DNA from 3 places in the Diaphorobacter sp. LI3 genome. Region 2 is predicted to be linked to each of the others. Evidence: predicted binding sites of a transcription regulator. Region 2 holds the regulator's gene; each other region holds the start of a gene.

Region 1 (9,895 bases), 1.8 Mb from region 2:
CGATCTCGTTGCGGTCCACGCCGCGGCTCAGGGCCTTGAGCGCGGCGCGGCTGATCACGTGTTCCAGCTCGCGCACGTTGCCCGGCCAGCGGTAGCGGCGCAGCGCGGCCTGCGCGTCAGGCGACAGGCGCAGGCTGCGCAGCCCCAGGCGGGCACGGTTGAGCTCCAAAAAGCGCCCGGCCAGCACCAGCACGTCGTTGCCCCGCTCGCGCAGCGGGGGAATGGGCACGGGGTAGACCGAGAGGCGGTGGTACAGGTCGGCGCGGAAGGCCCCGCTGGCCACCTGCTCGCGCAGGTTGCGGTTGGTCGCCGCAATCACGCGCACGTGCACGCTGCGCGGGCGGTCGGCGCCCAGGCGCTGGATCTCGCCGTTTTGCAGCGTGCGCAACAGCTTGGCCTGCACGGACAGGGGCAGCTCCCCCACCTCGTCCAGGAACAGCGTGCCGCCCTCGGCGGCCTCGAAGCGGCCCGCGCGGTCACTCACCGCGCCCGAGAACGCGCCGCGCACGTGGCCGAACAGCTCGCTCTCGGCCAGCGACTCGGGCAGCGCCGCGCAGTTCACGTGCACCAGCGGGCGGGCGCGCCGCGGCGACTGGTGGTGCAGCAGCCGCGCGAACAGCTCCTTGCCCACGCCGGTCTCGCCCAGCAGCAGCACGGGCAGCTCGGACGCGGCCACCACGCTCAGCTCATGCAGCAGCCGCTTGAGGGCCGGGCTTTCGCCCACGATCTCCAGCTCGCCAGCGCCGCCGCGCTCGGGCGTCGCCAGCGCCAGGTCGCCTTCGGCCGGGCCGGTCGCGGCCATGCGCAGGGTGCGCAGTTCCTGCTCCAGCCGCGCCACGCGCACCACGGCCTCCACCAGCGGCACCCACTGGCCCAGCCGCTGGCGCGCGGCGGGTCCGAAAGTGCCGGTGGCCAGGGCATCCAGCGTGAGCACGCCCCAGGGCCGCCCCTCCACGTGCAGGGCCACACCCATGCAGTCGTGCACGGGCAGCGGCTCGCCCACCAGGGTGTCGAGCAGGCCGTCGTAGGGGTCGGGCAACTGGCTGTCGTGCTCGAAGCAGGTCACCTCGCGCCGCGTGAGGATGGCCGCCAGCCGTGGGTGCTGGCCTACGGCAAAACGCCGGCCCAGGGCGTCGCTCACCAGCCCGGTGACGGCCACGGGGCGCAGGCGCTCCTCCTCCAGCCGCAGCAGGGCCACGGCCCCGCAGCCGAACTGCGTGCGCAGCAGGTCCACCAGGCGCTGCAGGCGCACGGCCTGGGGCAGCTCGGCCCCCAGGTCGGCGCACAGCAGCAGTGCGGAGGTGGCGGCCGCGGGCGATGCCTCAACAGTGGTCATAAAAACCCTTTAAAGGTGTTTTTTACCCAAATTGACATGGGTCTATTTTACCCACGATGGTGTAAACCCTTGATTTTTCATGGCAGAGCCGCTGGCCCAGGGATTGCGAGAGGGGAGGCATCTCTTACCGCGACTGTTCGACCATGCATCGTTACTCCCCCTCCCCCACGGTGTGCCGGGCCCGGCCCGCGCACCCTTGCGAGGGCGCAAGGAAAGTCCCCCCACCCTTCGCCCCGCTGCACCGCTTGATAAACACAATGACGGAGGCCCAACATGGGTAAGTACGCCAAGTATTGGTACACGCTGATAGGCGTGTTGATTGTCACCTTCAGCCTGCTGGGCTTCTACGGCGCAGAGGTCTACCGCACCGCGCCGCCGATCCCGGGGCAGGTGCTGGTGCAGGGCAGCGACAAGCCGCTCTACACCAAGGACGGCATCCTCGACGGCCAGACCGCCTGGCAGTCGGTGGGCGGCATGCAGCTGGGCTCCATCCTGGGCCACGGTGCCTACCAGGCGCCCGACTGGACGGCCGACTGGCTGCACCGCGAGCTGACAGCCTGGCTCGAACTGGCCGCGCAGAAAGACCATGGCAAGGCGTTTGCCGATCTGGACGTGGGCCAGCAGGCAGTGCTGCGTGACCGGCTCAAGACCGAGTACCGCACCAACACCTACGACAAGGCCACGGACACGATGGTGATCTCGCCGCTGCGCGCCGAGGCCATCGCCATGACCGCCCAGTACTACGACAAGCTGTTCAGCAACGATCCCTCGTTGCAGAAGACGCGCGAGAGCTACGCCATGAAGGAGAACACCCTGCCCAGCGCCGAGCGCCGCGCGCAGATGGCCGGCTTCTTCTTCTGGACCTCCTGGGCCGCCTCCACCGAGCGTCCCGCCGACAACGGCGGCACCGGCGCCACCTACACCAACAACTGGCCGCACGAGCCCCTGGTCGGCAACCAGCCCACCGGTGAGAACTTGGTCTGGTCGGTGATGAGCGTGGTGGTCATGATGGCCGGCGTGGGCTTCCTCGTGTGGGGCTGGGCCTTCCTGCGCAAGCACGACGAGCAGGACCCCACCCCTCCCCAGCACGACCCGCTGTCCCGCGTGGCCCTGACGCCTTCGCAGCGCGCCCTGGGCAAGTACCTGTTCCTGGTGGTGGCGCTGTTCACCGCACAGGTGCTGCTGGGTGGTTTCACCGCGCACTACACGGTGGAAGGCCAGACGTTCTACGGCGTGGAAATCTCCCAGTACCTGCCCTACTCGCTGGTGCGTACGTGGCACTTGCAGGCCGCACTGTTCTGGATCGCCACCGGCTTCCTCGCCGCAGGCCTGTTCCTTGCACCCGTGATCAACGGCGGCAAGGATCCCAAGTACCAGAAGCTCGGCGTGGACGTGCTGTTCTGGGCACTGGTCGTGGTCTGCGTGGGGTCGTTCATCGGCAACTACTTCGCCATCGCGCAGATCATGCCGGCCGAGTGGAACTTCTGGCTGGGCCACCAGGGCTATGAGTACGTGGACCTGGGCCGCCTCTGGCAGATCGGCAAGTTCGCCGGCATCGCCTTCTGGCTGGTGCTGATGGCCCGCGCCATCTTCCCCGCCCTGCTGGCCCCCAACGGCCAGGACAAGAACCTGCTGGCACTGCTGACCTCCTCGGTGGTGTGTATCGGCCTGTTCTACGGCACCGGCCTGTTCTACGGCGAGCGCACCCACATCTCGGTGATGGAGTACTGGCGCTGGTGGGTGGTGCACCTGTGGGTGGAAGGCTTCTTTGAAGTGTTCGCCACCACGGCACTGGCCTTCATCTTCTCGACCCTGGGCCTGGTGTCCTACCGCATGGCCACGGCTGCCAGCCTGGCATCTGCCTCGCTGTTCATGCTGGGCGGCGTGCCCGGTACCTTCCACCACCTGTACTTCTCGGGCACCACCACTCCGGTGATGGCCGTGGGTGCCTCCTTCAGCGCGCTGGAAGTGGTGCCGCTGGTGGTGCTGGGCCATGAAGCCTGGGAGCACTGGAGCCTGCAGCACAAGGCCACCTGGATGAAGAACCTGAAGTGGCCGCTGATGTGCTTCGTCGCCGTGGCCTTCTGGAACATGCTGGGCGCCGGTGTGTTCGGCTTCATGATCAACCCGCCGATCTCGCTGTACTACATCCAGGGTCTGAACACCACGCCGGTGCACGCCCACGCCGCACTGTTCGGGGTGTATGGCTTCCTGGCCCTGGGCTTCACGCTGCTGGTGCTGCGCTACGTGCGTCCCCAGATGGTGTTCAACGAGCGCCTGATGAAGACCGGCTTCTGGTGGCTCAACGCCGGCCTGGTGCTGATGATCGCGACCAGCCTGCTGCCGATCGGCCTGTTCCAGTTCCACGCCAGCGTGGCCCACGGCACGTGGTACGCCCGCAGTGAGGAATTCCTGCAGCAGCCGTTCCTGGAGACCCTGCGCTGGGTGCGTACCTTCGGTGACCTGGTGTTCATCACCGGCGCCCTGTGCGTGACCTGGCAGGTGGTGAGCGGCGTGCTGTTCGCCCCCCGCGCCCCGGCCGCCCCGAGCACCGGAGCCCTGGCAGGCGCCAACCGCTGACGCACCGCGGATACCGGGTGCGCCGCCCCGCGCGGCGCGCCCGGTCCCACCCTCGGACCTTTTGAAGAACTGCCATGAACATCGACCGCTTCAAGCACGAGCACCGGGACATCCTGGGCCAGATCGCCACCCTGCGCCAGCTGGCACACAGCGGCGTGGAGCACAACGCGACGGCGATTGCGCAGGGCATCGTGGCCATGAGTTCCACCATCAAGCTGCACCTGGCCGTCGAGGACCGCCTGCTGTACCCCGCGCTGCGCCAAGGCGCCGACGCGGAACTGGCACGCCTGGGCGAACAGTTCCAGCGTGAGATGGGGGCGATTGCCGCGGCGTACATGGACTTCGCACGGCGCTGGAACACGCCGGAGCGCGTGCGCACGGACGCCGAGGGTTTCCGTGCAGATGCCAACACCGTGCTGCGCCATGTGTACGAACGCATGCAGCGCGAAAACCGCGACTTCTACCCGCGCATCGAGGCCGAGGAGGCCCTGGCGCATTAAGGTTCGCTCTATTTTTCATAGTTGTAAGCGCTTACCTGTAGAGCGCTGCAGCTCGAAAACGTTTCCATCGGCAAGGCCTTAGGGGCACCTTGCTTTTCAGCCGGCCTTGTGCCGGCTTTTTTTTCGCCGCGCGGGCCCCTCCGCGGCTGCCGGCGGGCTTGTCGTTTTTGTGGGGCGATCGCCCGCACAATCACGGCCGTGATGTAACGTCTGCCTACATTTGCACGGGTACCGCGTCCACGCGCCCCTGGCATCGACCCACCACCACGCCGCACATGATGCACCCCGCCCACCGCCAGGAGTTCCGCCAGTCCCTCATCTGGTTCGCCGTGCTGCTGGTCAGCCTGTGGCTGTTGAAGACCCTGCCCGCGCCGGATGCCGCGCGCGGCATGGCGGGCTACCTGCCGCTGCACACCGCGATGGAGGTCGTGTCCATCGGCGTGGCGGCAATGGTGTTCAGCATCAGTTGGGCCACGCAAAGGTACCGGCCCAACGGGCGGGTGCTGGTACTCGGCCTGGGACTGCTGGGCGTGGCGGTGCTGGACCTGACCCACAGCCTGTCCTACGCCGGCATGCCGGACTTCGTGACCCCCAGCGACCCGGAAAAGGCCATCAACTTTTGGCTGGCCGCGCGCGCGCTGGCGGCGCTGGCCCTGCTGTGGGCCGCGTTATGGCCCCACCGCTGGAATGAATGGCTGGGCCGCCGCTCGCGCTACGCGGGGCTGTTGTGGGTGGCGCTGCTGGTGGGCGCGGTGCACTACGTGCTGCTGGGGCATCCGCAGTGGCTGCCCCGCACCTTCACGCCCGAGGCAGGGCTCACGCCCTTCAAGGTCCGTTTTGAATACGCGCTGGCAACCGCGTACGTGCTGGCGGGCGTGGGCTTTCTCACGCAACTGCGCCATGCGCGCGAGTTCGGTCTGTCGCACCTGGCGCTGGCATCGTTCACCATGGCCATGAGCGAGATCTTCTTCACGCTCTACGCCAACGTGACCGATGTGTACAACGTCGCCGGCCACTTCTACAAGATCCTGGCCTATGGCTTCCTGTACCGCGGCCTGTTCGTGGAAACGGTGCAGATCCCGTACCTGGACCTGCGCGCCGCCGAGGCCCGGCAGCGGGCCACGCTGAACACGCTGCCCGACCTGCTGTTCGAGGTGGACCGCAAGGGGGCGTACCTCGCGGTGCACGCCAACGAGACCAGCAAGCTCATGACCCCGCTGCCCCAGTTGCTGGGAAAGACGCTGGACGAAGCGCTGCCGCCGCCGGCGGCCGCGCAGTGTTTCGAGGCACTGGCGGAGGCTGAACGCACGGGCATGAGCCGCGGCCAGCGCATCACGTTGCCGCTGCCCCTGGGCGAGCGGCATTTCGAGCTGTCCGTCTCCCGCAAATCCGCGGTCGCGGGCCAGCCCGACACCTTCCTGATGCTGTCGCGCGACATCACGCCCACCGTGGAGAACGAGGAGCGCATTCGCTCCGAGGCCGGCCTGAACGCCGCCCTGCTGGACCTGCAGCAGCACGACATCCACCAGCCCGAGGCAGACCTGCTGCGCCGCGGCCTGGCGCATGTCCAGACCCTGACCGGCAGCGCGCTGGCCGTGCTGTACTTCGTGCACGACGACGCACGCGGCACCTCACTGGCCGCCTGCTCGCACGAGAACGCCCCGCCCGACATGCCGCCGTGGGAAACCGCCCTGCGCGAACGCCGCGCCGTGGTGACGAACGCGCCGCACGATGCGGCGGCTGGGCGCGCACCGGGCGGCGCGACGGCCCGCTGGGCTTGCGTGCCCGTAGTGGAAGGCGGCAGGCCGCGCCTGCTGCTGGGCGTGGCCGGCAAGGCGCGGGACTATCACCCACGCGACGCACAGGCGCTGCAGACCGTGGCCGACGCCTCTGGAAACACACGGCCCAGCGCCGCCAGGAGGCCGTCATCCACCGCCTGTCGGAGGCGCTGGACCAGAGCCCCAGTCCGGTGGTCATCACCGACATCGACGCCAGCATCGTCTACGTCAACAAGGCCTTCAACGAAGTCAGCGGCTACGGCGCACAAGAGGTGCTGGGCCGCAACCCGCGCGTGCTGCAGTCGGGACTGACGCCGCAGACCACCTATGCCGATATGTGGACCAAGCTGCCGCGCGGCCTGCCCTGGCAGGGGGAACTCATCAACCGCCGCAAGAACGGACAGGTCTATACGGAAAACGCCTCGCTTTACCCCGTTCGCGACGTGTTCGGCGAAGTGACGCATTACGTCGCGCACATGGAGGACATCACGCAGCGGCGCGAGGCGGAGGAGCGCATCCGCGCGCTCTCCAACTACGACACGCTGACCGGCCTGCTCAACAAGAAAGCCTTCGACGAACAGTTGACGCAAGCCATCGACCGCGCCGACGCAAGCCACGAACGGGTGTCGGTGCTGTGGTTCGACCTGGACAACTTCAAGCTGGTGAACGAAACCCTGGGCCACGCAGCCGGTGACGAGTTGCTGTTGGAGATGGGCAACCGGCTGCGCGCCTGCCTGGCGCCGCACATTCCCGTGGCGCGCTATTCGGGCGACGCGTTCACGGCCATCGTGCCCCTGGCGGACCAGGCGGCGGTGGCGCTGCTGGCGCAGGATGCGCTGGCGCAGCTGCAGACCACACTGCAGATCCACGGCCATGCCGTGTCGGTCAGCGCGTCGGCCGGCATCGCCGTCTACCCCGACGACGCGCGCACCGCCAGCACCTTGGCGTCCGCCGCGGAAGTGGCGATGTACCGCGTCAAGCAGGACGGGCGCAACGGGCTGCGCTTCTTCGCACCCGAGATGCAGGCGCACACGCAACGTTCGCTGGAGCTGGCCGCCGGCCTCAAGGACGCGGCGCACCGCGGCGAGCTGTTCCTGGTGTTCCAGCCCCAGCGCAAGCTGGGCAGCGGCGCGCTGGCGGGCGCCGAGGCCCTGCTGCGCTGGCGCCATCCGCGCTGGGGGCTGGTGTCTCCGGCCGAGTTCATCCCGATCGCCGAACAAAGCGGCTCCATCGTGGCCATCGATTTCTGGGTGGTAGAGCAGGTGGCGCAGCAGTTGCGCGCCTGGGATGCCGCGGGCCTGCCGCCGCTGGTGGTGGCAGTGAACGTATCGGCTGCGCAGTTCGCGCGGCCGCACTTCGTCGAGGAGCTGGTGCGCATCCTGCAGCGCATGGACGTTTCACCCCAGCGCATCGAGGTGGAGCTGACCGAGGCCGTCGCGCTGAAAAACCCGGAACAGGCCGAGACCACCATCCGCCGCCTGCATGAGGTGGGCTTTCGCGTGGCGCTGGACGACTTCGGCACAGGCTATTCCTCCATGAGCTACCTCAAGCGCTACGCCATCGACAAACTCAAGATCGACCAGTCCTTCGTCCGTGAACTCGCCCACCAGGCCAGCGACCAGGCCATCGTGACGGCCATCATCAAGATGGCCCACAGCCTGCGCATGGCCACCATTGCCGAAGGCGTGGAGACGGCCGAGCAGGCCGCGTTGCTGCAGGCCTGCGGCTGCGACGAAATGCAAGGCTACTGGTACAGCCGGCCGCTGGAGCCCGTCGCGTTCGAGGCCTTTGTGCGCAATGCGCAGGCCGGCGTCGAGTTGGCCTGACACGCGTCGCGCCGCACGCAACCCGGTTGCTACTGTTTTAATAGCTTCCAGCGCTTACCCCTCCAGCGCCAGAAGGCCAAACGGCGTCAAACCCTCCACGGCGCCCCCATCCCCCGCCCAGCCTCTCGGGCGCGGGCCTGCTGCGGCCCCACCCCGTGGCGCTCGGGCCACAAGCCGCGCACCGCAGCCCCCCTCTGCACAGGCCCTTTTCTGCCCTGCGGTTTGTGCCTGATCAAACTACCTATAGTGTTTGATAGGTATGGTGAACACTATATGTAGTGTTTAAGGGTTGCCATGACACCACCATCTCCGATCGTCGCCAGCCTGCCGCGCGACGTCATCCAACGCAACGGCGAGCGCACGCCTTTCGATGCTGCGCGCATCCAGTCGGCCATCGCCCGGGCCGGCCAGGCCACGGGCGAGTTCGGCGAGGACGAGGCCCGTCTGCTCACGGCGCAGGCCACCAAGGTGCTGATCCACCGCTTCCATGGCGAGGCACCGACCATCGAGCAGATCCAGGACGTGGTGGAGCAGACGCTGATCGCCGCCAACCATCTGCAGACCGCGCGCGCCTACATGGCCTACCGCCAGCGCCACGCCACCCTGCGCGCCGACCGGCAGACGCTGGTGCATGTGGAAAGCTCCATCAACGAATACCTCACGCGCGCCGACTGGCGCGTGAACGCCAACGCCAACCAGGGCTACTCGCTGGGCGGGCTGATCCTGAACGTGGCAGGCAAGGTGACGGCCAACTACTGGCTCTCGCACGTCTACGCACCCGAGATCGGCGAGGCGCACCGCAATGGCGACATCCACATCCACGACCTCGACATGCTCAGCGGCTACTGCGCGGGCTGGTCGCTGCGCACGCTGCTGCACGAGGGGCTCAACGGCGTGCCGGGCAAGGTGGAGGCGGGGCCGCCGAAGCACATGAGCTCCGCCGTGGGGCAGATCGTGAACTTCCTCGGCACGCTGCAGAACGAGTGGGCGGGTGCGCAGGCGTTCTCGTCGTTCGACACCTACATGGCGCCCTTCGTGCGCAAGGATGGCATGGACTACGCCGCCGTGCGCCAGTGCATCCAGGAGCTGGTCTACAACCTCAACGTGCCCTCGCGCTGGGGCACGCAGACGCCGTTCACCAACCTCACCTTCGACTGGACCTGCCCTGAGGATCTGCGCGAGCAGGTGCCGGTAATCGGCGGCGTGGAGATGCCGTTTTGCTACGGCGAGCTGCAGGCCGAGATGGACGTCATCAACCGCGCCTACATCGACGTGATGACCACGGGCGATGCCAAGGGCCGCGTGTTCACCTTCCCCATCCCCACCTACAACATCACGCCCGACTTCCCGTGGGAGAGTGAGAACGCCGTCGCCCTGTTCGACATGACGGCCAAGTACGGCCTGCCGTACTTCCAGAACTTCATCAACTCCGAGCTGTCGCCCAACATGGTGCGCTCCATGTGCTGCCGCCTGCAGCTGGACCTGCGCGAGCTGCTCAAGCGCGGCAACGGCCTGTTCGGCAGCGCCGAGCAGACCGGCAGCCTGGGCGTGGTCACCGTCAACTGCGCGCGCCTGGGCTATCTGCACGCGGGCGACGAGGCAGCCCTGCTGGCGGCGCTGGACCGCCTGCTGGAACTGGGCAAGCAGAGCCTGGAGGTCAAGCGCAAGCTCATCCAGCGCCTGATGGACCAGGGCCTGTTCCCGTACACCAAGCGCTACCTGGGCACGCTGCGCAACCACTTCAGCACGCTGGGCGTCAACGGCATCAACGAGATGGTGCGCAACTTCACCGGCGACGCGCACGACATCACCAGCGACTGGGGTCACCAGTTCGCCCTGCGCCTGCTGGACCATGTGCGCGCGCGCATCGTGCAG
Region 2 (9,895 bases):
TTCATCGCGCTGATCGCCCCGTTTGGCGGATGCCTGAATCGTTCAGGCGCCTCAAAGATAGCAAATTCGAGCGCGCGTTCCAACAGCTTTTAGCAATGAAAAAATTCATGCAATTGACTGTTTCATTAAGCAGTCGAATTGCTTGCGCACAGGCCCTTCCTAAAGGACATGCGTGAAAAATCTGTGCTTTCCCACAGATATAACAGAACTTTTTGTTCTAAAAAATTCAAATGTTAGTATTGACCTTGAATTTGGAGACCTCCTAGAATCCGCGAGCCCTCAACCAAGGCCTAGTAAAAACCCTAGCCGCTACAGATTTCGGCTACGACAGTCAACAGATTCCCCTGGGCCTAACGCGCCTAAACGGACTGAACGGCATACCCACCCAGACCCCACCGTCTGGCAGGACCGGACTCCTGAGCAACCACGACAGTGCTCTTCGCTCAGGAGCCGACTTAGAAAGGAAAGCTATGACAGCGTCAGGAAATGTGATTGCCGGCGTCCGCACGTTTGCGGGCGATGTGATCAACGGTTTTCTGGAAGTGACACACAGCGGCTTCGCCCTGCTCGGGCTGGGCGTCGTCTTCGGCGTGATCACACTAACGGCACGCCCGGATCTGCGCCAAGCAGGCGAAGAAGAACTCATGGGCTGGCTGCAGGCCCGCCAGGAAGCCGTAGTGGGCTTCCCTATGGAGCTTGCCGCAAGCGAGCGGGCAGTAGCGCTCAACCCCAAGGAGTTGCCGCGGGAACAGGCTGCCGTGGCCTACTGGCTCAGCAAGAAGTACCGCGTGGCGCCCGAACCGCTGGCGGCACTGGTCACCGAGGCGTATGAAATCGGCGCACGGACCAAGCTGGATCCCACCTTGATCCTGGCCGTCATGGCCGTGGAATCGAGCTTCAACCCGTTTGCACAAAGCCCGGTAGGTGCGCAAGGATTGATGCAGGTGATGACGCGTGTGCATACCGACAAGTACGAAGGCTTTGGTGGGCACCTGGCGGCATTCGATCCCGTGGCCAACCTGCGCGTGGGCGTGAAGGTGCTGCAGGAGTGCATCGCGCGCGCCGGCTCGCTGGAAGGCGGACTGCGTTACTACGTCGGCGCAGCCAACTTGCCTGACGACGGGGGCTACGCCGCCAAGGTACTGGCGGAGCATTTCCGGCTGCGCCAGGTCGCCAATGGTCGCACGGGCGTTTCTCCCGCCGGCCCCGTGAATCCACCTCTCCTGTCCACCAAGGCTCCTGCCACACCGCAAGCCGCACCTGCAACCCCTGCCACTGGCGAGAAGGTGGCCCTGCTGAGCGGCCTCTGAAGAGCCTGCTCTGGCACTGATGAAGGGCGTGCTCAGCTACACTAGCAGGGCACGCAACTGGCGATAGGCGCGGACGTCCCCCGGGGCACCGCCGCTGACGTGGACACCGGCAGGAAACAGCGTTTTTCTGCAAACCACTGGGGAGCGTGCCGCGCGGCAGGCACCAGCCCCGCAGCGATCCGTCGTTCGCCTGGGCAGCCCTTGATTGCCAAGGGACACTTAGTTCATCGGACTGCCATGTACCAACGCAATATTCTTGTCGAACAAACCGATCCCGAGGTGTGGGCCGCCATCCAGGCCGAAGACCGCCGCCAGGAAGAGCATATCGAGCTGATCGCCAGCGAGAACTACGCCTCGCCCGCCGTGATGGCCGCTCAGGGCTCGCAACTCACCAACAAGTACGCCGAAGGCTACCCCGGCAAGCGCTACTACGGCGGCTGCGAGAACGTGGACGTGATCGAGCAGTTGGCCATCGACCGCATCAAGCAACTCTTCGGCGCCGAAGCGGCCAATGTGCAGCCCAACTCGGGTTCGCAGGCCAACCAGGCTGTGCTGATGGCCTTCCTGAAGCCCGGCGACACCATTCTGGGCATGAGCCTGGCCGAGGGCGGCCACCTCACGCACGGCATGTCGCTGAACATGAGCGGCAAGTGGTTCAACGTAGTCTCCTACGGACTGAACGACAAGGAAGAGATCGACTACGACGCGCTGGAAGCCAAGGCCCGCGAGCACAAGCCCAAGCTGATCATCGCCGGCGCCTCCGCCTACGCCCTGCGCATCGACTTCGCGCGCTTCGCGAAGATCGCCAAGGAAGTCGGCGCCATCTTCTGGGTGGACATTGCCCACTATGCCGGCCTGGTCGTCGCGGGCGAGTACCCCAACCCGGTGCCGTTTGCGGACGTGGTGACCTCCACCACGCACAAGAGCCTGCGCGGCCCGCGCGGCGGCATCATTCTGATGAAGGCCGAGCACGAGAAGGCCATCAACAGCGCCATCTTCCCCGGTCTGCAGGGCGGCCCGCTGGAGCACGTCATCGCTGCCAAGGCCGTGGCCTTCAAGGAAGCCCTGTCGCCCGAGTTCAAGCAGTATCAGCAGCAGGTGACCAAGAACGCCAAGGTGTTCGCGGAAACGCTGATCCAGCGCGGACTGCGTATCGTGAGCGGTCGCACCGAAAGCCACGTGATGCTGGTGGACCTTCGCGCCAAGGGCATCACCGGCAAGGAAGCCGAGGCAGCCCTGGGCAAGGCCCATATCACGATCAACAAGAACGCGATCCCCAACGATCCCGAAAAGCCGATGGTCACCAGCGGCATTCGCGTGGGCACGCCCGCCATCACGACACGGGGTTTCAAGGAAGAGGAAACGCGCCTCACGGCCAACCTGGTGGCCGACGTGCTGGACAACCCGCATGACGAGGCGAACCTGGAAGCCGTGCGCGCCAAGGTGCACGCGCTGACCAGCCGCTTCCCGGTCTATCGCTGATCGACCACCGCGATGAAGTGCCCCTTTTGCAGCCATCAGGAGACGCAGGTCGTCGAAACCCGCGTTTCCGAGGACGGGGACTTCATCCGCCGCAGGCGCCAGTGCGGCGCCTGCGACAAGCGCTTCACGACCTACGAACGACCGGAAGTCAACTTCCCCACGGTCGTCAAGAAGGACGGCCGCCGCGTCGAATACGACCGCGAGAAACTGCTGGGATCGTTCAAGCTGGCGCTGCGCAAGCGCCCGGTGAGCACAGTGCAGATCGACTCGGCCATCGAGCGCATCGAGGAAAAGCTGCTCAACCTGGGGCAGCGCGAGATTCTGTCCAGCCGCATCGGCGAGCTGGTCATGCGCGAGCTGAAGAAGCTCGACAAGGTGGCCTATGTGCGCTACGCCAGCGTTTACCGCAGCTTCGAGGACATCGACGAGTTCCGCGCGCTGGTGGACGAAGTCCGCAAGTAAGCCGCCGCTCCCCCATCGCTCTTCTATTGATAGCTGGCAGCGCCCACGGGGCGGGCGCTACAGCCGTTTTTGACCATCACCCCTGGCGGACTGCCGGAATCGGAGCCACGGCCTGCACCACGTCGCCGCATTGCGCACGGTGGCGCAGCGCATGGTCCATGATGACCAATGCGAGCAACGCCTCGGCGATCGGCGCGGCGCGGATGCCCACGCAGGGGTCGTGGCGCCCCTTCGTGATCACCTCGGTACTCTGGCCGTGGATGTCGATGGACTCGCGCGGGCTGATGATGGAACTGGTGGGCTTGATGGCCAGCGACACCTCGATGTCCTGCCCGGTGCTGATGCCGCCCAGCACGCCACCCGCGTTGTTGCTGGCGAAGCCCGTGGGCGTGAGCGAATCGCCATGCGTGGTACCGCGCTGGGCCACGCTGGCAAAGCCGGCACCGATCTCCACACCCTTCACCGCGTTCAGGCCCATCATCACATGGGCGATGTCGGCGTCCAGCTTGTCGTACAGCGGCTCGCCCAGCCCCACGGGCACGCCGTTGGCCTGCACACGAATGCGCGCGCCGCAGGAGTCGCCGGACTTGCGCAGCGCGTCCATGTAGTCCTCGTAGGCCTGCACGTCGGCCACCGGTGCGAAGAAGGGGTTGTGCGGCACATGCTCCCAGCTCTCGAACGGGATGGGCAGTTCGCCCAGTTGGGTCATGCAGGCACGAAAGCGGGTGCCGTATTTCTCGGCCAGCCATTTCTTGGCCACCGCGCCGGCGGCCACGGTGGGTGCCGTGAGGCGCGCAGACGAGCGGCCGCCACCGCGCGGGTCGCGCAGGCCGTACTTGTGCCAGTAGGCATAGTCGGCATGCCCCGGGCGGAAGCTCTGCGCGATGTTGCCGTAGTCCTTGCTGCGCTGGTCGGTGTTGCGGATCAGCAGCGCGATGGGCGTGCCGGTGGTCTTGCCCTCATATACGCCCGAGAGGATTTCCACCGCATCCGGCTCGTTGCGCTGCGTCACATGGCGGCTGGTGCCGGGGCGGCGGCGGTCCAGGTCGGCCTGGATGTCAGCCTCGGACAGTTCCATGCCGGGCGGGCAGCCGTCGATCACGCAGCCGATGGCGGGGCCATGGGATTCACCAAAGTTGGTGATGCAAAAAAGGGTACCGAGTGTGTTGCCGCTCATAGGAGTGCGATTATCCCCGAGCCACTGTTACTACCAAAAAAATAGCTGCCAGCGCTTGATTGACAAGCGCTGGCAGCTATTTTGATCACCAAATCAGTTGGCCGGCCGCGATTCTTCGTGCGGCCAGTCGCGGATATAGGCCTTGAGCAGCTTGTTCTCGAAATTCTGGCTGTCCACCACGGCCTTGGCCACGTCGTAGAAGCTGACCACGCCCATCAGCATGCGCTTGTCCATCACGGGCATGTAGCGCGCGTGGCGGCCCAGCATCATGCGGCGCACCTCGTCCATGTCGGTCTCCAGCGTGCAGGTCAGCGGCGCGTCGTCCATGGCGGTACGCACCAGCATGGTGCCCACGCCGCCACCATTTTTAGTCAGCGCCTGGATCACCTCGCGGAAGGTGAGCATGCCCACCAGGTCGCCATGCTCCATCACGACCAGCGAGCCGATGTCCTTCTCGGCCATGGCATCCACGGCGCGGGCCAGCGGCTCGTCGGGATGCACGGTGTAGAGGGTGTTGCCTTTGAGGCGCAGGATGTCGCTGACTTTCATGGGGAGTCTCCGAAGGGTTCTGCAGGCGCTGCATGCAGCCCGATAGCGAATAAATATAGCCCACAATGGCGCACAAATTCACCACTTTGGAGACATGAATGCCCGGATATTCCGACCCCGGCTTCGACACGCTGGCCCTGCACGCCGGCGCGCAGCCGGACCCCGCCACAGGTGCGCGCGCCGTGCCGATCCACCTGAGCACCTCGTTCGTCTTCGAGTCGAGCGACCATGCGGCGGCCCTGTTCAACCTGGAGCGCCCGGGCCATGTGTACAGCCGCCTGAGCAACCCCACCAACGCGGTGCTGGAGCAGCGCGTGGCGGCGCTGGAGGGCGGCGTGGGCGCGATCGCCGTGGCCAGCGGGCAGGCCGCATTGCACCTGGCCGTTGCCACGCTGATGGGCGCAGGCAGCCACATCGTGGCCAGCACGGCGCTGTATGGCGGCAGCCAGAACCTGCTGCACTACACGCTGCGCCGCTTCGGCATTGACACCACCTTCGTAAAGCCCGGCGACATCGACGGCTGGCGCGCAGCCATCCGCCCCAACACCAAGCTGTTCTTTGGCGAAACCGTGGGCAACCCCGGGCTGGAGGTGTTGGACATCCCCACGGTCGCGGACATTGCGCATGAAGCCGGCGTGCCCCTGCTGGTGGACTCCACCCTCACCTCGCCGTGGCTCATCAAGCCCTTCGAGCATGGCGCGGACCTGGTGTACCACTCGGCCACCAAGTTCCTCTCAGGCCATGGCACGGTGATCGGCGGCGTCGTGGTCGATGGCGGCAGCTTCGACTGGGAAGGCTCCGGCCGCTTCCCCGAGCTGACCCAGCCCTACGACGGCTTTCACAACATGGTATTCACCGAGGAGAGCACCGTGGGCGCCTTCCTGCTGCGCGCGCGCCGCGAGGGCCTGCGCGACTTCGGCGCCTGCATGAGCCCGCACACCGCCTGGCTGATCCTGCAGGGCATCGAGACCCTGCCGCTGCGCATGGAACGCCACATGCGCAATACCGAGAAGGTGGTGCAGTTCCTGGCCAGCCACCCATTCGTCGAGCGCGTGGGCCACCCGCTGCTCGAGTCCCACCCCAGCCACCAGCTCGCGCAGCGCCTGCTGCCGCGCGGCGCGGGCTCGGTGTTCAGCTTCGACCTCAAGGGCAACCGCGAGCAGGGCAAGACGTTCATCGAGACGCTCAAGCTCTTCAGCCACCTGGCCAATGTGGGTGACTGCCGCAGCCTGGTGATCCACCCCGCCTCCACCACGCACTTCCGCATGAGCGACGAAGCGCTCGCCGCGGGCGGCATCAGCCAGGGCACGATCCGCCTGTCGATCGGGCTGGAAGATGCCGACGACCTGATCGACGACCTCAAGCGAGCACTCAAGGCTGCGGAGAAGCAAGCGGGAAAGGCAGGTGCGTGATGTACGTGCAAGTCAACGGCGCACAGACCTACTGCTACTCCGGCGGCAAGCCCTTCGATGCCGCTAAGCCCACCGTGGTGTTCATCCACGGCGTGCTCAACGACCACAGCGTCTGGGCGCTGCAAAGCCGCTACATGGCCAACCATGGCTGGAACGTGCTGGCCGTCGACCTGCCCGGCCACAGCAAAAGCGCGGGCGATGCCCCTGCGAGCGTGGAGCAGGCGGCCGACTTCGTGGGCGCCCTGCTCGACGCACTGTCCATCCAGCGCGCCGCGCTGGTGGGCCATAGCTGGGGCTCGTTGATCGCGCTGGAGGCCGCCGCACGCCTGGGCGGGCGCGTGAGCCATCTGGTGCTGGTCGGTACGGCCTACCCGATGAAGGTGTCGCCCGCGCTCATCGAGGCATCGCAGACCCACCCCGAGCAAGCGCTGCGCATGGTCAACGTGTTCTCGCGCAGCACCCTCGCACCCCCCTCAGGCGCGGGCTTCTGGGTGTACGGCGCGGGCATGGCGCTGGGCCGCAAGGTGCTGCGCAGCAACCCGCAGGTCAATGTGTTCCACCGCGGCTTCGTCGCCTGCGACAGCTACTCCCATGGCGAGCAGGCCATCGCAGCGGTGCAGTGCCCCGTGCTGTTTGCCTTGGGCACGCAAGACCAGATGACCGCGCCCAAGGCCGCGCAGGGGTTGATCCAGGCCGCGCGATCCGCGGGCAAGGACGTGCAGATCGTCCATCTGCCGGTGGGCCACCACCAGATGACCGAAGCACCGGACGCAACGCTGTTCGCCATCCGCGACTTCCTGGCAAGACGCATCTCCGCCTGAGATCGTTGCACGGCAGGGCCGGCGGTGCAGGGCATCCCCTGCACCGCTCCCCTGCCCGATGGAACGGACGGCGCCGCCTCGGCAGAGGGGGATGTGACTTCCCCTGCCACATGCAAAGCACTGGCCCCTGCTTGCCTGCGGCGACCATTTACCGGCCGCGTGATGCATATCAAAAACAGCATCAAACGACCAAGCGGCAAGCGCAGTCAGCTATTGTTTAAATAGCAATCGAAGGCCAATAGCGGCCACTTTCCCCGGCCTGGCACTGGGACATTGGCACGGTCCGCGCCTGCGGACCTAGACTGGGTTCACCCGACCAGTCGCGTCGTCCGGCGCCCGCCCTGCATGCACCTGCCCCCAACCACCGATGCCCGCGGCACCCCGTGGCATGCGCTGTCCGCTGGCGAAGCGCTGCGACGGCTGCAAACCGACGACCGCCACGGCCTGGCGCATGCCGAGGTGGCGCGGCGCCTGGCACGCTTCGGCCCCAACCGCCTGCCCGCGCCGCCGCGCCGACCGGCCTGGCTGCGCCTGCTGCAGCAATTCCACAACGTGCTGATCTACGTGATGCTCGCTGCCGCGACGGTCACCGCGGCACTGGCGCACTGGATCGACACCGGGGTGCTATTGGGGGCCGTGATCGTCAACGCGATCATCGGTTTCTTGCAGGAGGGCAAGGCCGAGTCGGCGCTGGACGCGATACGCCACATGCTCTCGCACCAGGCCACGGTGCTGCGCGGGGGAGAGCGCCAACTGGTGGACGCCGACCAGCTCGTGCCGGGCGACATCGTCATCCTCGCGTCCGGCGACAAGGTGCCCGCGGACCTGCGCATCCTTACGGCCCGCAGCCTGCGCGCCGACGAGGCCGTGCTGACGGGCGAGTCCGTGCCCTGCGACAAGGACGAAACCGCCGTGGCAGCCGACGCCGCTTTGGGCGACCGCCGCAGCATGCTCTACTCCGGCACGCTGGTGGCCGCGGGCACCGCTTTGGGCACCGTGGTGGCCACGGGCACGAACAGTGAACTGGGGCGCATCAGCACGCTATTGGCCCAGGTGCAGGCGAGCACCACGCCGCTGCTGCGGCAGATCGCGCAGTTCAGCCGCTGGCTGGCGCTGGCCATCGGGCTGTTCGTGCTCGCCACGTTCGCCATCGGCGTGCTCTGGCGCGCTCAGGCACCCGCGGACATGTTCATGATGGCCGTGGCGCTGGCGGCCTCGGCGATCCCCGAGGGGCTGCCCGCCATCATGACCATCACCCTGGCCATGGGCGTGCGGCGCATGGCGCAGCACAACGCCATCATCCGCCACCTGCCGGCGGTGGAAACGCTGGGGGCTGTCACGGTGATCTGCTCCGACAAGACCGGCACCCTCACGTGCAACGAGATGACCGTGCAGCGCGTGGTGACCGCCGACCATGTCATAGAGGTGACCGGCAGCGGCTATGCGCCGCAGGGGGGCTTCCTCATCGGTGGCGTGCCCATCACTGCGCAAGAACACCCTGCCCTGCAGTCCGTGGCCCAGGTGGCGCTGCTGTGCAACGACGCCACGCTGCACGACGGTCCCCAGGGCTGGAGCCTGACGGGCGACCCGACGGAGGGCGCGCTCGTCACCCTGGCGCTCAAGGCGGGGCTGGACGCAACGGCGCTGCATGCCCGCCAGCCACGCATCGACGCCATACCGTTCGAGTCCGAGCACCGCTTCATGGCCACGTTGCACCACGACCACGCGGGGCATGCGGTGATCCTGGTGAAAGGAGCCCCCGAGCGTGTGCTGGACATGTGCAACGCACAGCGCCAGTGGCCCGCCGATGGCGCGGGCACCGATGCCCCGCTGCAGCACGACTACTGGCGCCGCGCAGCCAACGACTGCGCGGCGCGGGCGCTGCGCGTGCTGGCGATCGCCATCAAGCGCGTGCCGGCGCAGCAGCACGCGCTGCAGTTCGCCGACATGGAGGGCGGCTTCACGCTGCTCGGGCTGCTGGGCAGCATGGACCCGCCGCGCCCCGAGGCCGTGGCCGCGGTGGCCGAATGCCAGGCCGCGGGCGTACGCGTGAAGATGATCACCGGCGACCACGGCGAAACCGCACGTGCGATTGGCGCGCAGCTGGGCATCGGCCTGGGCCGCCCCGCACTCACGGGCGCCGAGATCGAGCTGCTGGACGACGCCGCCTTGCGCGACGTGGTGGCCAGCGTGGACGTGTTCGCCCGTGCCAGTCCCGAACACAAGCTGCGCCTGGTGCAAGCCCTGCAGTCCCGCGGTGAAGTCGTGGCCATGACAGGCGACGGCGTGAACGACGCGCCCGCACTCAAGCGCGCCGACGTGGGAGTCGCGATGGGCAGGAACGGTACCGAGGCCGCCAAGGACGCGGCCGCCATGGTGCTGACCGACGACAACTTCGCCACGCTGGGCCATGCGGTGCGCGAGGGCCGGGGCATCTACGACAACGTGCGCAAGTTCATCCTGTTCATGCTGCCCACCAATGGGGGCGAGGCGCTGATCGTGTTTGCCGCCATCGCATTCGGCCTGCTGCTGCCGCTCACCGCGGCGCAGGTGCTGTGGATCAATCTGGTCACGTCCAGCACGCTGGGCGTGGCGCTGGCATTCGAGCCTGCGGAGAACGACGTCATGCGCCGCCCTCCCCGGCCTCCGCAGGAAAAGCTGCTGTCCGGCCTGTTCGCGTGG
Region 3 (9,895 bases), 950 kb from region 2:
GGGAACGCGGTCGATCGCGTGCAGCGATCCCTTGAAGTGCTTGAGGTCCATGAGCATCACGTCGTCCCACAGGCCCAGCTGCTTCAGGTCGCGCACCAGGTACTGGTTGATGACCGTGAACTCTCCCGAGAGGTTGGATTTGACGGAGAGATTGCCGAAGGAGGGCTCAATGGAGGCGTCCACGCCAACGATGTTAGAGATGGTGGCTGTGGGCGCAATGGCGATGCAGTTGGAGTTGCGCATGCCGTCTTGCGCGATCTTGGCGCGCAGCATGTCCCAGTCCAGACGGGTCGTACGGTCCACCTCCACGTACCCGCCACGTTCCTGCTCCAGCAACTGCAGTGAATCCAGCGGCAGGATGCCCTGGGACCACAGAGAACCCTTGTAACTGGAGTATTGGCCCCGTTCTTGGGCGAGATCGGTTGAGGCCCAGTAGGCGTAATAGCAGAGAGCCTCCATGGAGGTATCGGCAAACTCCACTGCGGCGTCGCTTGCGTAGGGAATGCGCAGTTCATACAGCGCGTCCTGGAACCCCATCAGGCCCAGGCCGACGGGGCGGTGGCGCAGGTTGGAATCCTTGGCCTTCTGTACGGCGTAGTAGTTGATGTCAATCACGTTGTCCAGCATGCGCATGGCCGTGCTCACGGTTTTGCGCAGCTTGTCGTGGTCGATGCCTCCGTCCTTGAGATGGCGCGCGAGGTTCACCGATCCCAGGTTGCACACGGCCGTCTCGGCATCGCTGGTGTTGAGCGTGATCTCGGTACAGAGATTGGAACTGTGCACTACGCCTACATGCTGCTGGGGAGAGCGGATGTTGCACGGGTCCTTGAAGGTGATCCAGGGATGCCCGGTCTCGAACAGCATGGACAGCATCTTGCGCCAGAGGTCGACGGCCGGTACGCGTTTGAACAGGGGCAGCTCGCCGCTCTCGGCCTTGGCCTCGTAGGCGATGTAGGCTTTTTCGAAGGCCTGTCCGTACAGGTCGTGCAGGTCAGGGACATCCGAGGGGGAAAACAGTGTCCACAGGCCCTTTTCCATTACGCGTTTCATGAACAGGTCGGGAATCCAGTTGGCCGTGTTCATGTCGTGGGTCCGTCGCCGGTCGTCGCCAGTGTTCTTGCGCAGCTCCAGGAATTCTTCGATGTCCAGGTGCCAGCTTTCCAGGTAGGTGCAGACGGCACCCTTGCGCTTGCCGCCCTGGTTCACGGCCACGGCCGTGTCGTTGACCACCTTGAGGAACGGCACCACGCCTTGCGACTCGCCGTTCGTGCCCTTGATGCGTGCACCGAGGGCGCGTACGCGTGTCCAGTCGTTACCCAGGCCGCCCGCGAACTTGGACAGCAGGGCGTTTTCCTTGATGGATTCGTAGATGCCCTCCAGCTCGTCGGGCACCGTCGTCAGGTAGCAGCTGGACAGCTGCGAGCGCAATGTGCCGCTGTTGAACAGCGTGGGCGTGCTGCTCATGAAATCGAAGGAGCTGAGCAGTTCGTAGAACTCGATGGCGCGGGCGTTGCGGTCGTCCTCGCGCAGCGCCAGGCCCATGGCCACGCGCATGAAAAAGGTCTGAGGCAGCTCGATGCGCGTTTTGCGCACATGCAGGAAGTAGCGGTCGTACAGCGTCTGTAGGCCAAGATAGTCGAACTGCAGGTCGCGCTCGGCCTTCAGTGCGCTTCCCAGGCGCTGCAGGTCGAATTCCATCAGGCACGGGTCGAGCAACTCGTTGTCCACGCCCTGGCGGATGAATTGTGGAAAGTTGTCGGCGTAGGCCAGGGCCATGTCGGCGGGATTCACGTCGCGGCCTAACACCTCGCGCACGATGGTGTGCAGCAACAGTCGTGCCGTCGCGTAGGTGTAGCCGGGATCTTTCTCGATCAGGGTGCGCGCCGCGAGGATGGATGCCTTGTACACCTCGTCCATGGGTACGCCGTCGTACAGGTTGCGCATCGTCTCCGCGATGATGGGCGCGGCCTGGACGTCCGATCCCAGGCCCGTGCATGCGGCTTCCACCAGGCTCTGCAGGCGCAGAATGTCAAGCTCCACGCGCTGACCTTGGTCCTGTACATACAGGGCCGGCATCTGGGGTAGCAGTTGTTCCTTCTTCTGTGCGCGTTCTTGCGCGCGGCGCTCGCGGTAGAGCACGTAGGCGCGTGCCACCTCATGATGGCTGCCTCGCATCAGGCCCAGCTCCACCTGGTCCTGCACGTCCTCAATGTGGAACGTTCCTCCCGCGGGGCGCGAGCGCATCAGCGCGCGCACGACTGCCTGGGTCAGCTGATCCACCACTTCGCGCACGCTCGCCGAGGCTGCTCCCTGTGCCCCGTGAACGGCCAGGAATGCTTTCATCATCGCCACGGCGATTTTTTGCGGCTCGAAGGGCACCACGGCGCCGTTGCGGCGGATGATCTGGTAGTGCATCAGTGGATGGGCCCCGGTCGGCGTGGCCGACGGGGTGGCCCGTGCAGGCGATGGGGTGTCAACAGGAGCGGATAGGGGCGCAGCGTGCATGGAGGTCCTCGGAGGTGTTCGGAGAAATGGCCAGGCGGACGGCAGTCACCTTCGGCCGGCGAGACGGCGGCGTAGACTGTCGCCGCACACTATATCTAGTGTGTGTTGATGGCTCAAGACACTAGGGGTAGTGTATCCCCGTAAGAGGCTGGCGAGATCGTTTCGTCGTGATTGAACGCCTGGGCCTTCTACTGCCGTCGCAGCCCCCGTAGGATCAGGCCCGCATCCGACGGCTTGAGCCATGGTGCGGCATGCTGGCCGATCTTGCGCGCAAACGCGCGTGCAACTTCATCATGCGGAGTGAAGGCGAGGCGAAGGCGCAAAGTGCGGCAATGCGTCCGCGTGGCAGGAGGGATCAGCACCCCGGCGGAAAAAGAACACCCGTGCCGGCGAAGGCACCATGAAGTACACGCCAGTCAAACCCAGGGCCTGGGTCGTGTTTGCGTTCAGGGGCGATGTGCTCATGCCCTGCGATGTAGCGCACGGGGTAGCGCTGCCGCAGCGCCTTGCAAAGGGTCACAAGGGTGGCGTACTGCGCCTGCTCGAAGCTCCCACCTTCCAGCCCCTCGAGCTCAACGCCGATCGAGTCGTCGTTGCAGGCATCGCGCCCCCGGTAGTGGGAACGGCCCGCGTGCCAGGCCCGTCGGCCCACGTCCACGAACTGCCACAGCACACCTGCGCGCGTGATGAAGAAATGCGTCGACACTTCCAGGCCGCGAATCTGCTGGAAATAAGGATGGGCGCCCCAGTCCAGCTGGTTCATGAAAAGCCGGTGGACATGGTCCCCGCCAAACTCTCCAGGGGGAAGGCTGATGGAATGCACCACGATGAGGTCCACGCTGGCCTGCGGGGGGCGTGGCCCGTGGTTGGGCGAGTCCATGCGTCTCGCATTCGCGAACCAGCCGCCGTGCCAGGCAGGCCGCCGGGCCGCAGGCTCAGGGCTGCGCGTCGCCATGGCTGTCGCCGTCTTGCGGTACCTCGATGTGCAGCCGGGCAATCCGGTAACGGATCTGGCGCAGGCTGATGCCCAGGCGGGCTGCGGTGGCCGTGCGGTTGAAACCCGCCTCGCGCAGGGCGCGCACGAGTATTTCCCGTTCCTGCTGGTCGAGCCAGGCTTGCAGATCGTTGGGCAGGGGCATGCCTTCGCTGATGCCGGGCCAACGAGGGGGCGCGTGCGGCTCAGCGGGCTGCGCGATGGCTGGTGCGGACGGTACGGGCTGCGGTAGGGGCGGCGGTGCCTCCACGGTGGAGGCTGGCGCGCCTTCAACGTGCAGCTCATGGCCATCGCTGAGGGCTACCGCGCGGTGCAGCAGGTTTTCCAGCTCGCGCACATTGCCGGTGAGCGGGTGCTGTGCGATGCACCGCAGCGCTTCTTCCGTCAGGCGGGGAACGGCCACACCCGATTCTTGCTCGATACGGGCCAGCAAGGCCTCGCACAGCGCGGGTAGGTCCTCTCGCCGCTCGCGCAACGGTGGGATCAGCAGTTCGATGACATTCAGCCGGTAATACAGATCCTGGCGGAAGCGCCCCGCCTGCACGTCAGCGGCCAGGTCTCGGTGCGTGGCGCTGACGATGCGCACGTCCACGGCTTCTTCCTGCGTGGAGCCCAGGGGCCGTACCGTGCGCTCCTGGATCGCACGCAGCAGTTTGGATTGCATGGGCAGCGGCAGGTCGCCAATTTCGTCAAGGAACAGCGTGCCTCCACGGGCTGCCTGGAAGTAGCCCTCCCGGTCGTGCGTAGAGCCGGTGTAGGAACCCTTGCGCGCGCCAAAGAACTCTGCCTCCAGCAGGTTCTCGGGAATCGCGCCGCAGTTGACGGCGATCAGCGGGCCTTCGGAGCGCTGGCTGCTGGCGTGCAGCGCGCGGGCCACCAGTTCCTTGCCCGTGCCTGACTCGCCACGCACCAGCACGGGGGCCATGCTGCGCGCCACCTTGGCGATGCGCTGCTTCACATTACGCATGGCTTCGGAGTCGCCGATCAGGCGATCTAGCACAGGATCTTGCATGTCCGGCCACTGCGTGACGTTGCGTGCGCCGGGGCGGGTGGCTTTGGGCGCCGCCAGTACGGCGCCAATACCCTGCACCGCCGAAGCCACCACGGCACGGAATTGCTTCAGGTCCACGGGCTTGGTCAGGTAGTCGAACGCGCCCGCGCGCAGCGCCTCCACCGCGTTCTCGGCCGATCCATAGGCCGTCATGACCACGCAGCGTTCACGCCGCTGTTGGCTGCGCAGGTCGTGCAGCAAGTCCATGCCGAAGCCGTCGGGCAGCCGCATGTCGGTGATCACGACGTCGAACTTCTGCGTCTGCAGCTGTTGGCGCGCGTCGTCCACGCTGGCGGCGGTTTCCACGCGGTAGCCTTCGCGCAGCAGGGTCAGCTCATAGAGGGTGCGCAGATCGGGTTCGTCATCGACGACAAGAATGGAGGCGGTGGATGCATTCATGGTCTGTGGGCCGTGTCAGACCACGATTGTGTCAAACAGTGATGTGCTGTCCGTAGGGCGCGAAAGGCTGCGGAAGGTCACAGTGAAGGCGTTTCCCGCCACCTCGCCGCGCGCCAGACTGCGTGTGGTGCGCTGGTGACCGATGGCCGCCCCGTGGCGCTGGCACAGCTCGCGGCAGATGTACAAGCCCAGCCCGCTGGAGCGGCTTTCGGATGAGAAGAAAGGCTCGAACAGATGCCGCTCCACCGATTTGTCCAGCGGTGCGCCATCGCTCCACACCTGCACGCCGGCCTTCCCGCCGGGGGTGGCGCGCGTCGCGAGGCACAGCGAGTCGGGTTCGGGCCCCTTGTAGCGCAATGCGTTGTCCAGCAGGTTCACCAGCACGCGCCGCAGGTGCTCGGCGTCGAACTCCACCTGCGCCGCGCCCGCGTCCAGTACCAATTGCCCCTGCCGGCGTGCGGGGTCCTGCGCCGTCCAGTCGTTCCACACCTGCTGCACGGTGGCATCCAGTGCCACGGTGGAGGAGCTAGCCTGGTGGATCTGGTGCTGCACGCGCGCAATGTCCAGTACGTCTTCCGTGATGCGCACCAGCCGGTCGGCGTTTTGGCGCACCATGTGTGTCAGGCGCTTCTGTGTGGGGTCGTCCAGGTCTTCGTCCAGCAGTTCGTTGGCTTGCACGATCGCTGCCAACGGGTTGCGGATCTCATGTGCCACGGCGGCCGACATGCGCCCCATGGCGGCCAGCTTCTCGGTGCGCAGGCGCGCTTCCATTTCGCGCAGGTCGTGCAGGAACATCACGCACAGCGGCTCCCCCGGAGAGTCGTCCGGGGCGTCCTGCGTGTGGGTGAGCCATGCGCGCACGCGCAGGGCCATGGGGATCTGGCCATCGTGCAGGACGTTGACATCGGCATGCTGGGGACGCTCCATCTGGAAAGTGGCGCACGCCAGATCCATGAGGGGTTTGAAGGCCGCCGTGTGCGTGAGCGTCAGGGAGGAATCTCCGGAGATCTTGTGGCCGAGCATCAGCAACGCCGCGGGGTTGGCCAGGCGGACCTGGCCATGCAGGTCCAGCACCAGCACGCCATCGGCCACGTGCTGCATCACCAGGGCACTGACCGCGCGGTGGGTGCGCGCATCCATCTGGCTGCGCCGGGCCATCTGCTGCTCGCTGGTGAGCTTGGCGGCCAGCAGGTGCACCAGATAGGCGACGATGAAGTAGCCGGTGCCTGTTAATGCCGCCTGCAGGTAGCGCTGCGTGCCGTCTCCGGCGCCGCCGTATGTGCCCAGCCACCAGGCCCAGGCCAGCAGCAGCAGCGTGGCGCCGGCCGTGGTTGCCAGAGCCAGTGTCAAGGATCCCAGCACGCCTGCCATCAGGACCGGAAGTCCGAACAACGGCGTGAAATTCAAGCCGCCCGACTGCTGCAGCGCCTGCAGCACGCTGACCAGCAACAGATCCAGCCCGATGGACGGCAACCACTGGATGCCGGGCCGCGGATCAGGGACGGCGCCGTGCCCCCACACCCGCAGCGCCACCGTGGCCACCAGGTAGCCCAGGCAGATGCTGAACAGCAGCGGTTCGCCGGCCTGGTTGAGTGCAATGCCCAGCAACTGCAGCAGCAGCAGCGCCAGCGCCACCATCACGCGCGCTGTGAGGAAGGCATTCCACAGGCGATGAAAGGGCAGGGGAGAGGCGGCGGCTGCCAGCTTGGAGGGCATCGGCTCAGGCGGGCCCACGGTCCCGGTGGGCGGTGCTGCAGTACATATGCGCCCCCCCGGGCACGGCATCGCCACTGGGCAGGTGCACGCCGCAGTGGGCGCAGCGCACCATGTCCTGTGGCGGTGCGATGGACGGGCGCTGGGTGTTGCCTTGCCGCGGCGCAGACGCACGGCGCTGCGCGCGCCACACCGCGTAGACCACGGCCAGCACAGCGAACAGGACCAGGTATTTCATGTCGCCCGCCCCAGCACCACTTCCATCACGAAGCGCGAGCCCACGTAGGCCAGCAGCAGCAGTGCCGTGCCTGCATACAGCACGCGCACGGCGCTGCGGCCGCGCCAGCCAAAGCGCGAGCGGCCCAGCAGCAGCACTGCGAAGGTGATCCAGGCCAGCAGCGAGAACACGGCCTTGTGGTCCCACAGCCAGGCGCGGCCGTAGAGCTGCTCGCTGAACAGCCAGCCCGCCACCAGCGTGGCCGAGAGCAGCACAAAGCCCGCCGTCACGAAGCGGAACGTGAGCCGCTCCAGCGTCAGCAGCGGCATGCCGCTGTGCGAATCGGCTGCCAGGCGCATTTGGCGCTCGGCACGGCTCATGAGCCAGGCGTGCACCACCGCTGCGGCAAACAGGCCATAGCAGGCAATGCCCAGTGTGAGGTGCAGCGGCAGCCAGGGCGAGGCGGATACGTGCAGTGGCCGGCCCGGAAACAGCGCTGCCACCAACACGGCCGCGCCGCCCAGTGCGCACAGCACCCAGCGCGCGCGCATCTGCGGAAACAGCTGCCGCTCAACGGCGTAGGTGGTCAGTACCAGCCAGGCCGTCATCGACAGGGCGGCGGCAAAGCCGAAATGCGGCGTGCTGCCCAGCAGGCCCCAGACCAGCGCGGCGCCATGCAGCATCCAGGCAGGGGCCATGATGGCCAGTTGGCCGCGGCCTGTGGAGGTGCGCGGCGCCAGGGCCGCCGCCAGCGCGTAGGCGGCCGCGGTGGCCAGGGCGAGCAGCCAGCCGAGCGGGGAAGCATTGGGTAAAATCATGGGTTCGCAGTTTAGCCTTTCGCCCCTGGTCGTCGGGGCTGTGCCATCGGCCGGCATTACGCCCGGGCCGGTGCATCTGGAGCATTTGGCCATGGCCTCCGCACTCACCGAAAAACTCACCCGTCTCGTCAAGGAGATGCGCGGCCAGGCCCGCATCACCGAAGCCAACGTGCAGGACATGCTGCGCGAGGTGCGCATGGCCCTGCTGGAGGCCGACGTGGCGCTGCCTGTGGTGCGCGACTTCATCGCCCGCGTGAAGGAAAAAGCCCTGGGCCAGGAGGTACTGGGCAGCCTGAAGCCCGGCCAGGCGCTGGTGGGCATCGTGAACAAGGAACTGGCCGCGACCATGGGCGAGGGCGTGGCCGACATCAATCTCAACGCGCAGCCGCCGGCGGTGATCCTGATGGCCGGCCTGCAGGGCGCGGGCAAGACCACCACCACGGCCAAGCTGGCCAAGCACCTGATCGAAAAGCGCAAGAAGAAGGTGCTGACCGTCTCGGGCGACGTGTACCGCCCTGCCGCCATCGAGCAGCTCAAGACCGTGACCAAGCAGGCCGGCGCCGAGTGGTTCCCCAGCACGCCCGACCAGAAGCCGCGCGACATCGCCCTTGGAGCGCTGGACTACGCCAAGAAGCACTTCTTCGACGTGCTGCTGGTGGACACCGCCGGCCGCCTGGCCATCGACGAGGTGCTGATGCAGGAAATCAAGGACCTGCATGCCGTGCTGAACCCGGTGGAGACGCTGTTTGTCGTCGATGCCATGCAGGGCCAGGACGCGGTGAACACCGCCAAGGCTTTCAAGGAAGCGCTGCCGCTCACGGGCATCGTGCTCACCAAGCTGGACGGTGACTCGCGCGGCGGTGCCGCGCTGTCGGTGCGCCAGGTGACGGGCGCGCCGATCAAGTTCGCCGGCGTGTCCGAGAAGATCGACGGCCTGGAGGTGTTCGACGCCGAGCGCCACGCGGGCCGCATCCTGGGAATGGGCGACATCGTCGCGCTGGTCGAGCAGGTCACGGCCGGTGTGGACATGGAGGCGGCGCAAAAGCTCGCCGCCAAGGTCAAGAGCGGCGACGGGTTCGATCTGAACGACTTCCTGGCCCAGTTGCAGCAGATGAAGCAGATGGGCGGCCTGTCCAGCCTCATGGACAAGCTGCCCGCGCAGCTCACGGCCAAGGCAGGTCAGGTGGACATGGACAAGGCCGAGCGCGACATCCGCCGCAAGGAGGGCATCATCTGCAGCATGACGGCGCTGGAGCGCCGCAAGCCCGAGCTCATCAAGGCCACACGCAAGAAGCGCATCGCCCAGGGCGCGGGCGTGCAGGTGCAGGAGGTCAACCGCCTGCTCAACGAGTTCGAGCAGATGCAGGGCATGATGAAGAAGATGAAGGGCGGCGGCCTCATGAAGCTCATGAAGAAGATGGGCGGCATGAAGGGCGGCCTGCCGGGCATGGGAGGCATGCCGCGGTTCTGAACAGGGGAGCGGTGACCGCTCCTATAAATAGAGCTGCTCGCGCTGGTATTTCAAGGGTTTCAGGCGGAAAAACATTGGAAATCCAGAGGTAGCAAGCGCTGGTAGCTATGGTTTTTGAGGGTCATCCGACCGCGGTCGTGACCTCGCCGGTCACCACCTCGCCGCGCAGCGTGTAGGTACGCGCCTCGGTGATGTTCACGTCGATCATCTGGCCGATCAGCCGCTCGTGGCCGGGGAAGTTGACGACGCGGTTGCACTCGGTGCGGCCCATCAGCTCGCTGCCGTCGCGCTTGGACACACCCTCCACCAGCAGACGCTGCACCGTGCCCACGCGCTCCTGGCTGATCTCCAGGATGTTGCGGTTGATCACGGCCTGCAGCTCCTGCAGGCGGCGCAGTTTCACCTCATGCGGCGTGTCGTCGTGCAGGTTGGCGGCGGGCGTGCCGGGGCGCGGGCTGAAGATGAAGCTGAAGGAATTGTCGAAACGCACATCGTCGATCAGCTTCATCATCTTCTGGAAGTCTTCCTCGGTCTCGCCCGGGAAGCCCACGATGAAGTCACTGCTCATCGCCATGTCGGGGCGGATGGCGCGCAGCTTGCGGATGGTGCTCTTGTATTCCATGGCCGTGTAGCCGCGCTTCATGGCCATCAGGATGCGGTCGCTGCCGTGCTGCACGGGCAGGTGCAGGTGGCTCACCAGCTTCGGGATCTTGGCGTAGGCCTCGAT

The links. Region 2 encodes NrdR, which represses ribonucleotide reductase genes. Its sites were predicted from a motif close to CACNANATNTNGTG; they were not measured.
Region 1: MRB47_RS00560 (ribonucleoside triphosphate reductase) is a predicted target of NrdR. The motif match lies at 8,288-8,301, and genes of this name have one in related genera.
Region 3: MRB47_RS04445 (ribonucleoside-diphosphate reductase subunit alpha) is a predicted target of NrdR. The motif match lies at 2,593-2,606, and genes of this name have one in related genera.

The regions. Positions count from the first base shown of each region.
Region 1 is NZ_CP094346.1:116,721-126,615, reverse strand. Features, by position in the region: gene norR (nitric oxide reductase transcriptional regulator NorR) at 1-1,336, opposite strand, end outside; gene MRB47_RS00580 (nitric-oxide reductase large subunit) at 1,610-3,916, shown strand; gene MRB47_RS00575 (hemerythrin domain-containing protein) at 3,991-4,416, shown strand; gene MRB47_RS00570 (MASE3 domain-containing protein) at 4,692-6,506, shown strand; gene MRB47_RS00565 (putative bifunctional diguanylate cyclase/phosphodiesterase) at 6,392-8,020, shown strand; gene MRB47_RS00560 (ribonucleoside triphosphate reductase) at 8,315-9,895, shown strand, end outside.
Region 2 is NZ_CP094346.1:1,907,998-1,917,892, reverse strand. Features, by position in the region: gene MRB47_RS08915 (lytic transglycosylase domain-containing protein) at 471-1,310, shown strand; ZMP/ZTP riboswitch at 1,354-1,513, shown strand; gene glyA (serine hydroxymethyltransferase) at 1,548-2,792, shown strand; gene nrdR (transcriptional regulator NrdR) at 2,805-3,254, shown strand; gene aroC (chorismate synthase) at 3,331-4,431, opposite strand; gene MRB47_RS08895 (CBS domain-containing protein) at 4,525-4,980, opposite strand; gene MRB47_RS08890 (O-acetylhomoserine aminocarboxypropyltransferase) at 5,079-6,392, shown strand; gene MRB47_RS08885 (alpha/beta fold hydrolase) at 6,392-7,213, shown strand; gene MRB47_RS08880 (cation-transporting P-type ATPase) at 7,559-9,895, shown strand, end outside.
Region 3 is NZ_CP094346.1:953,149-963,043, forward strand. Features, by position in the region: gene MRB47_RS04445 (ribonucleoside-diphosphate reductase subunit alpha) at 1-2,505, opposite strand, end outside; gene ampD (1,6-anhydro-N-acetylmuramyl-L-alanine amidase AmpD) at 2,861-3,460, opposite strand; gene MRB47_RS04455 (sigma-54-dependent transcriptional regulator) at 3,441-4,949, opposite strand; gene MRB47_RS04460 (sensor histidine kinase) at 4,965-6,665, opposite strand; gene MRB47_RS04465 (PP0621 family protein) at 6,670-6,900, opposite strand; gene MRB47_RS04470 (inner membrane protein YpjD) at 6,897-7,697, opposite strand; gene ffh (signal recognition particle protein) at 7,789-9,168, shown strand; gene miaB (tRNA (N6-isopentenyl adenosine(37)-C2)-methylthiotransferase MiaB) at 9,290-9,895, opposite strand, start outside.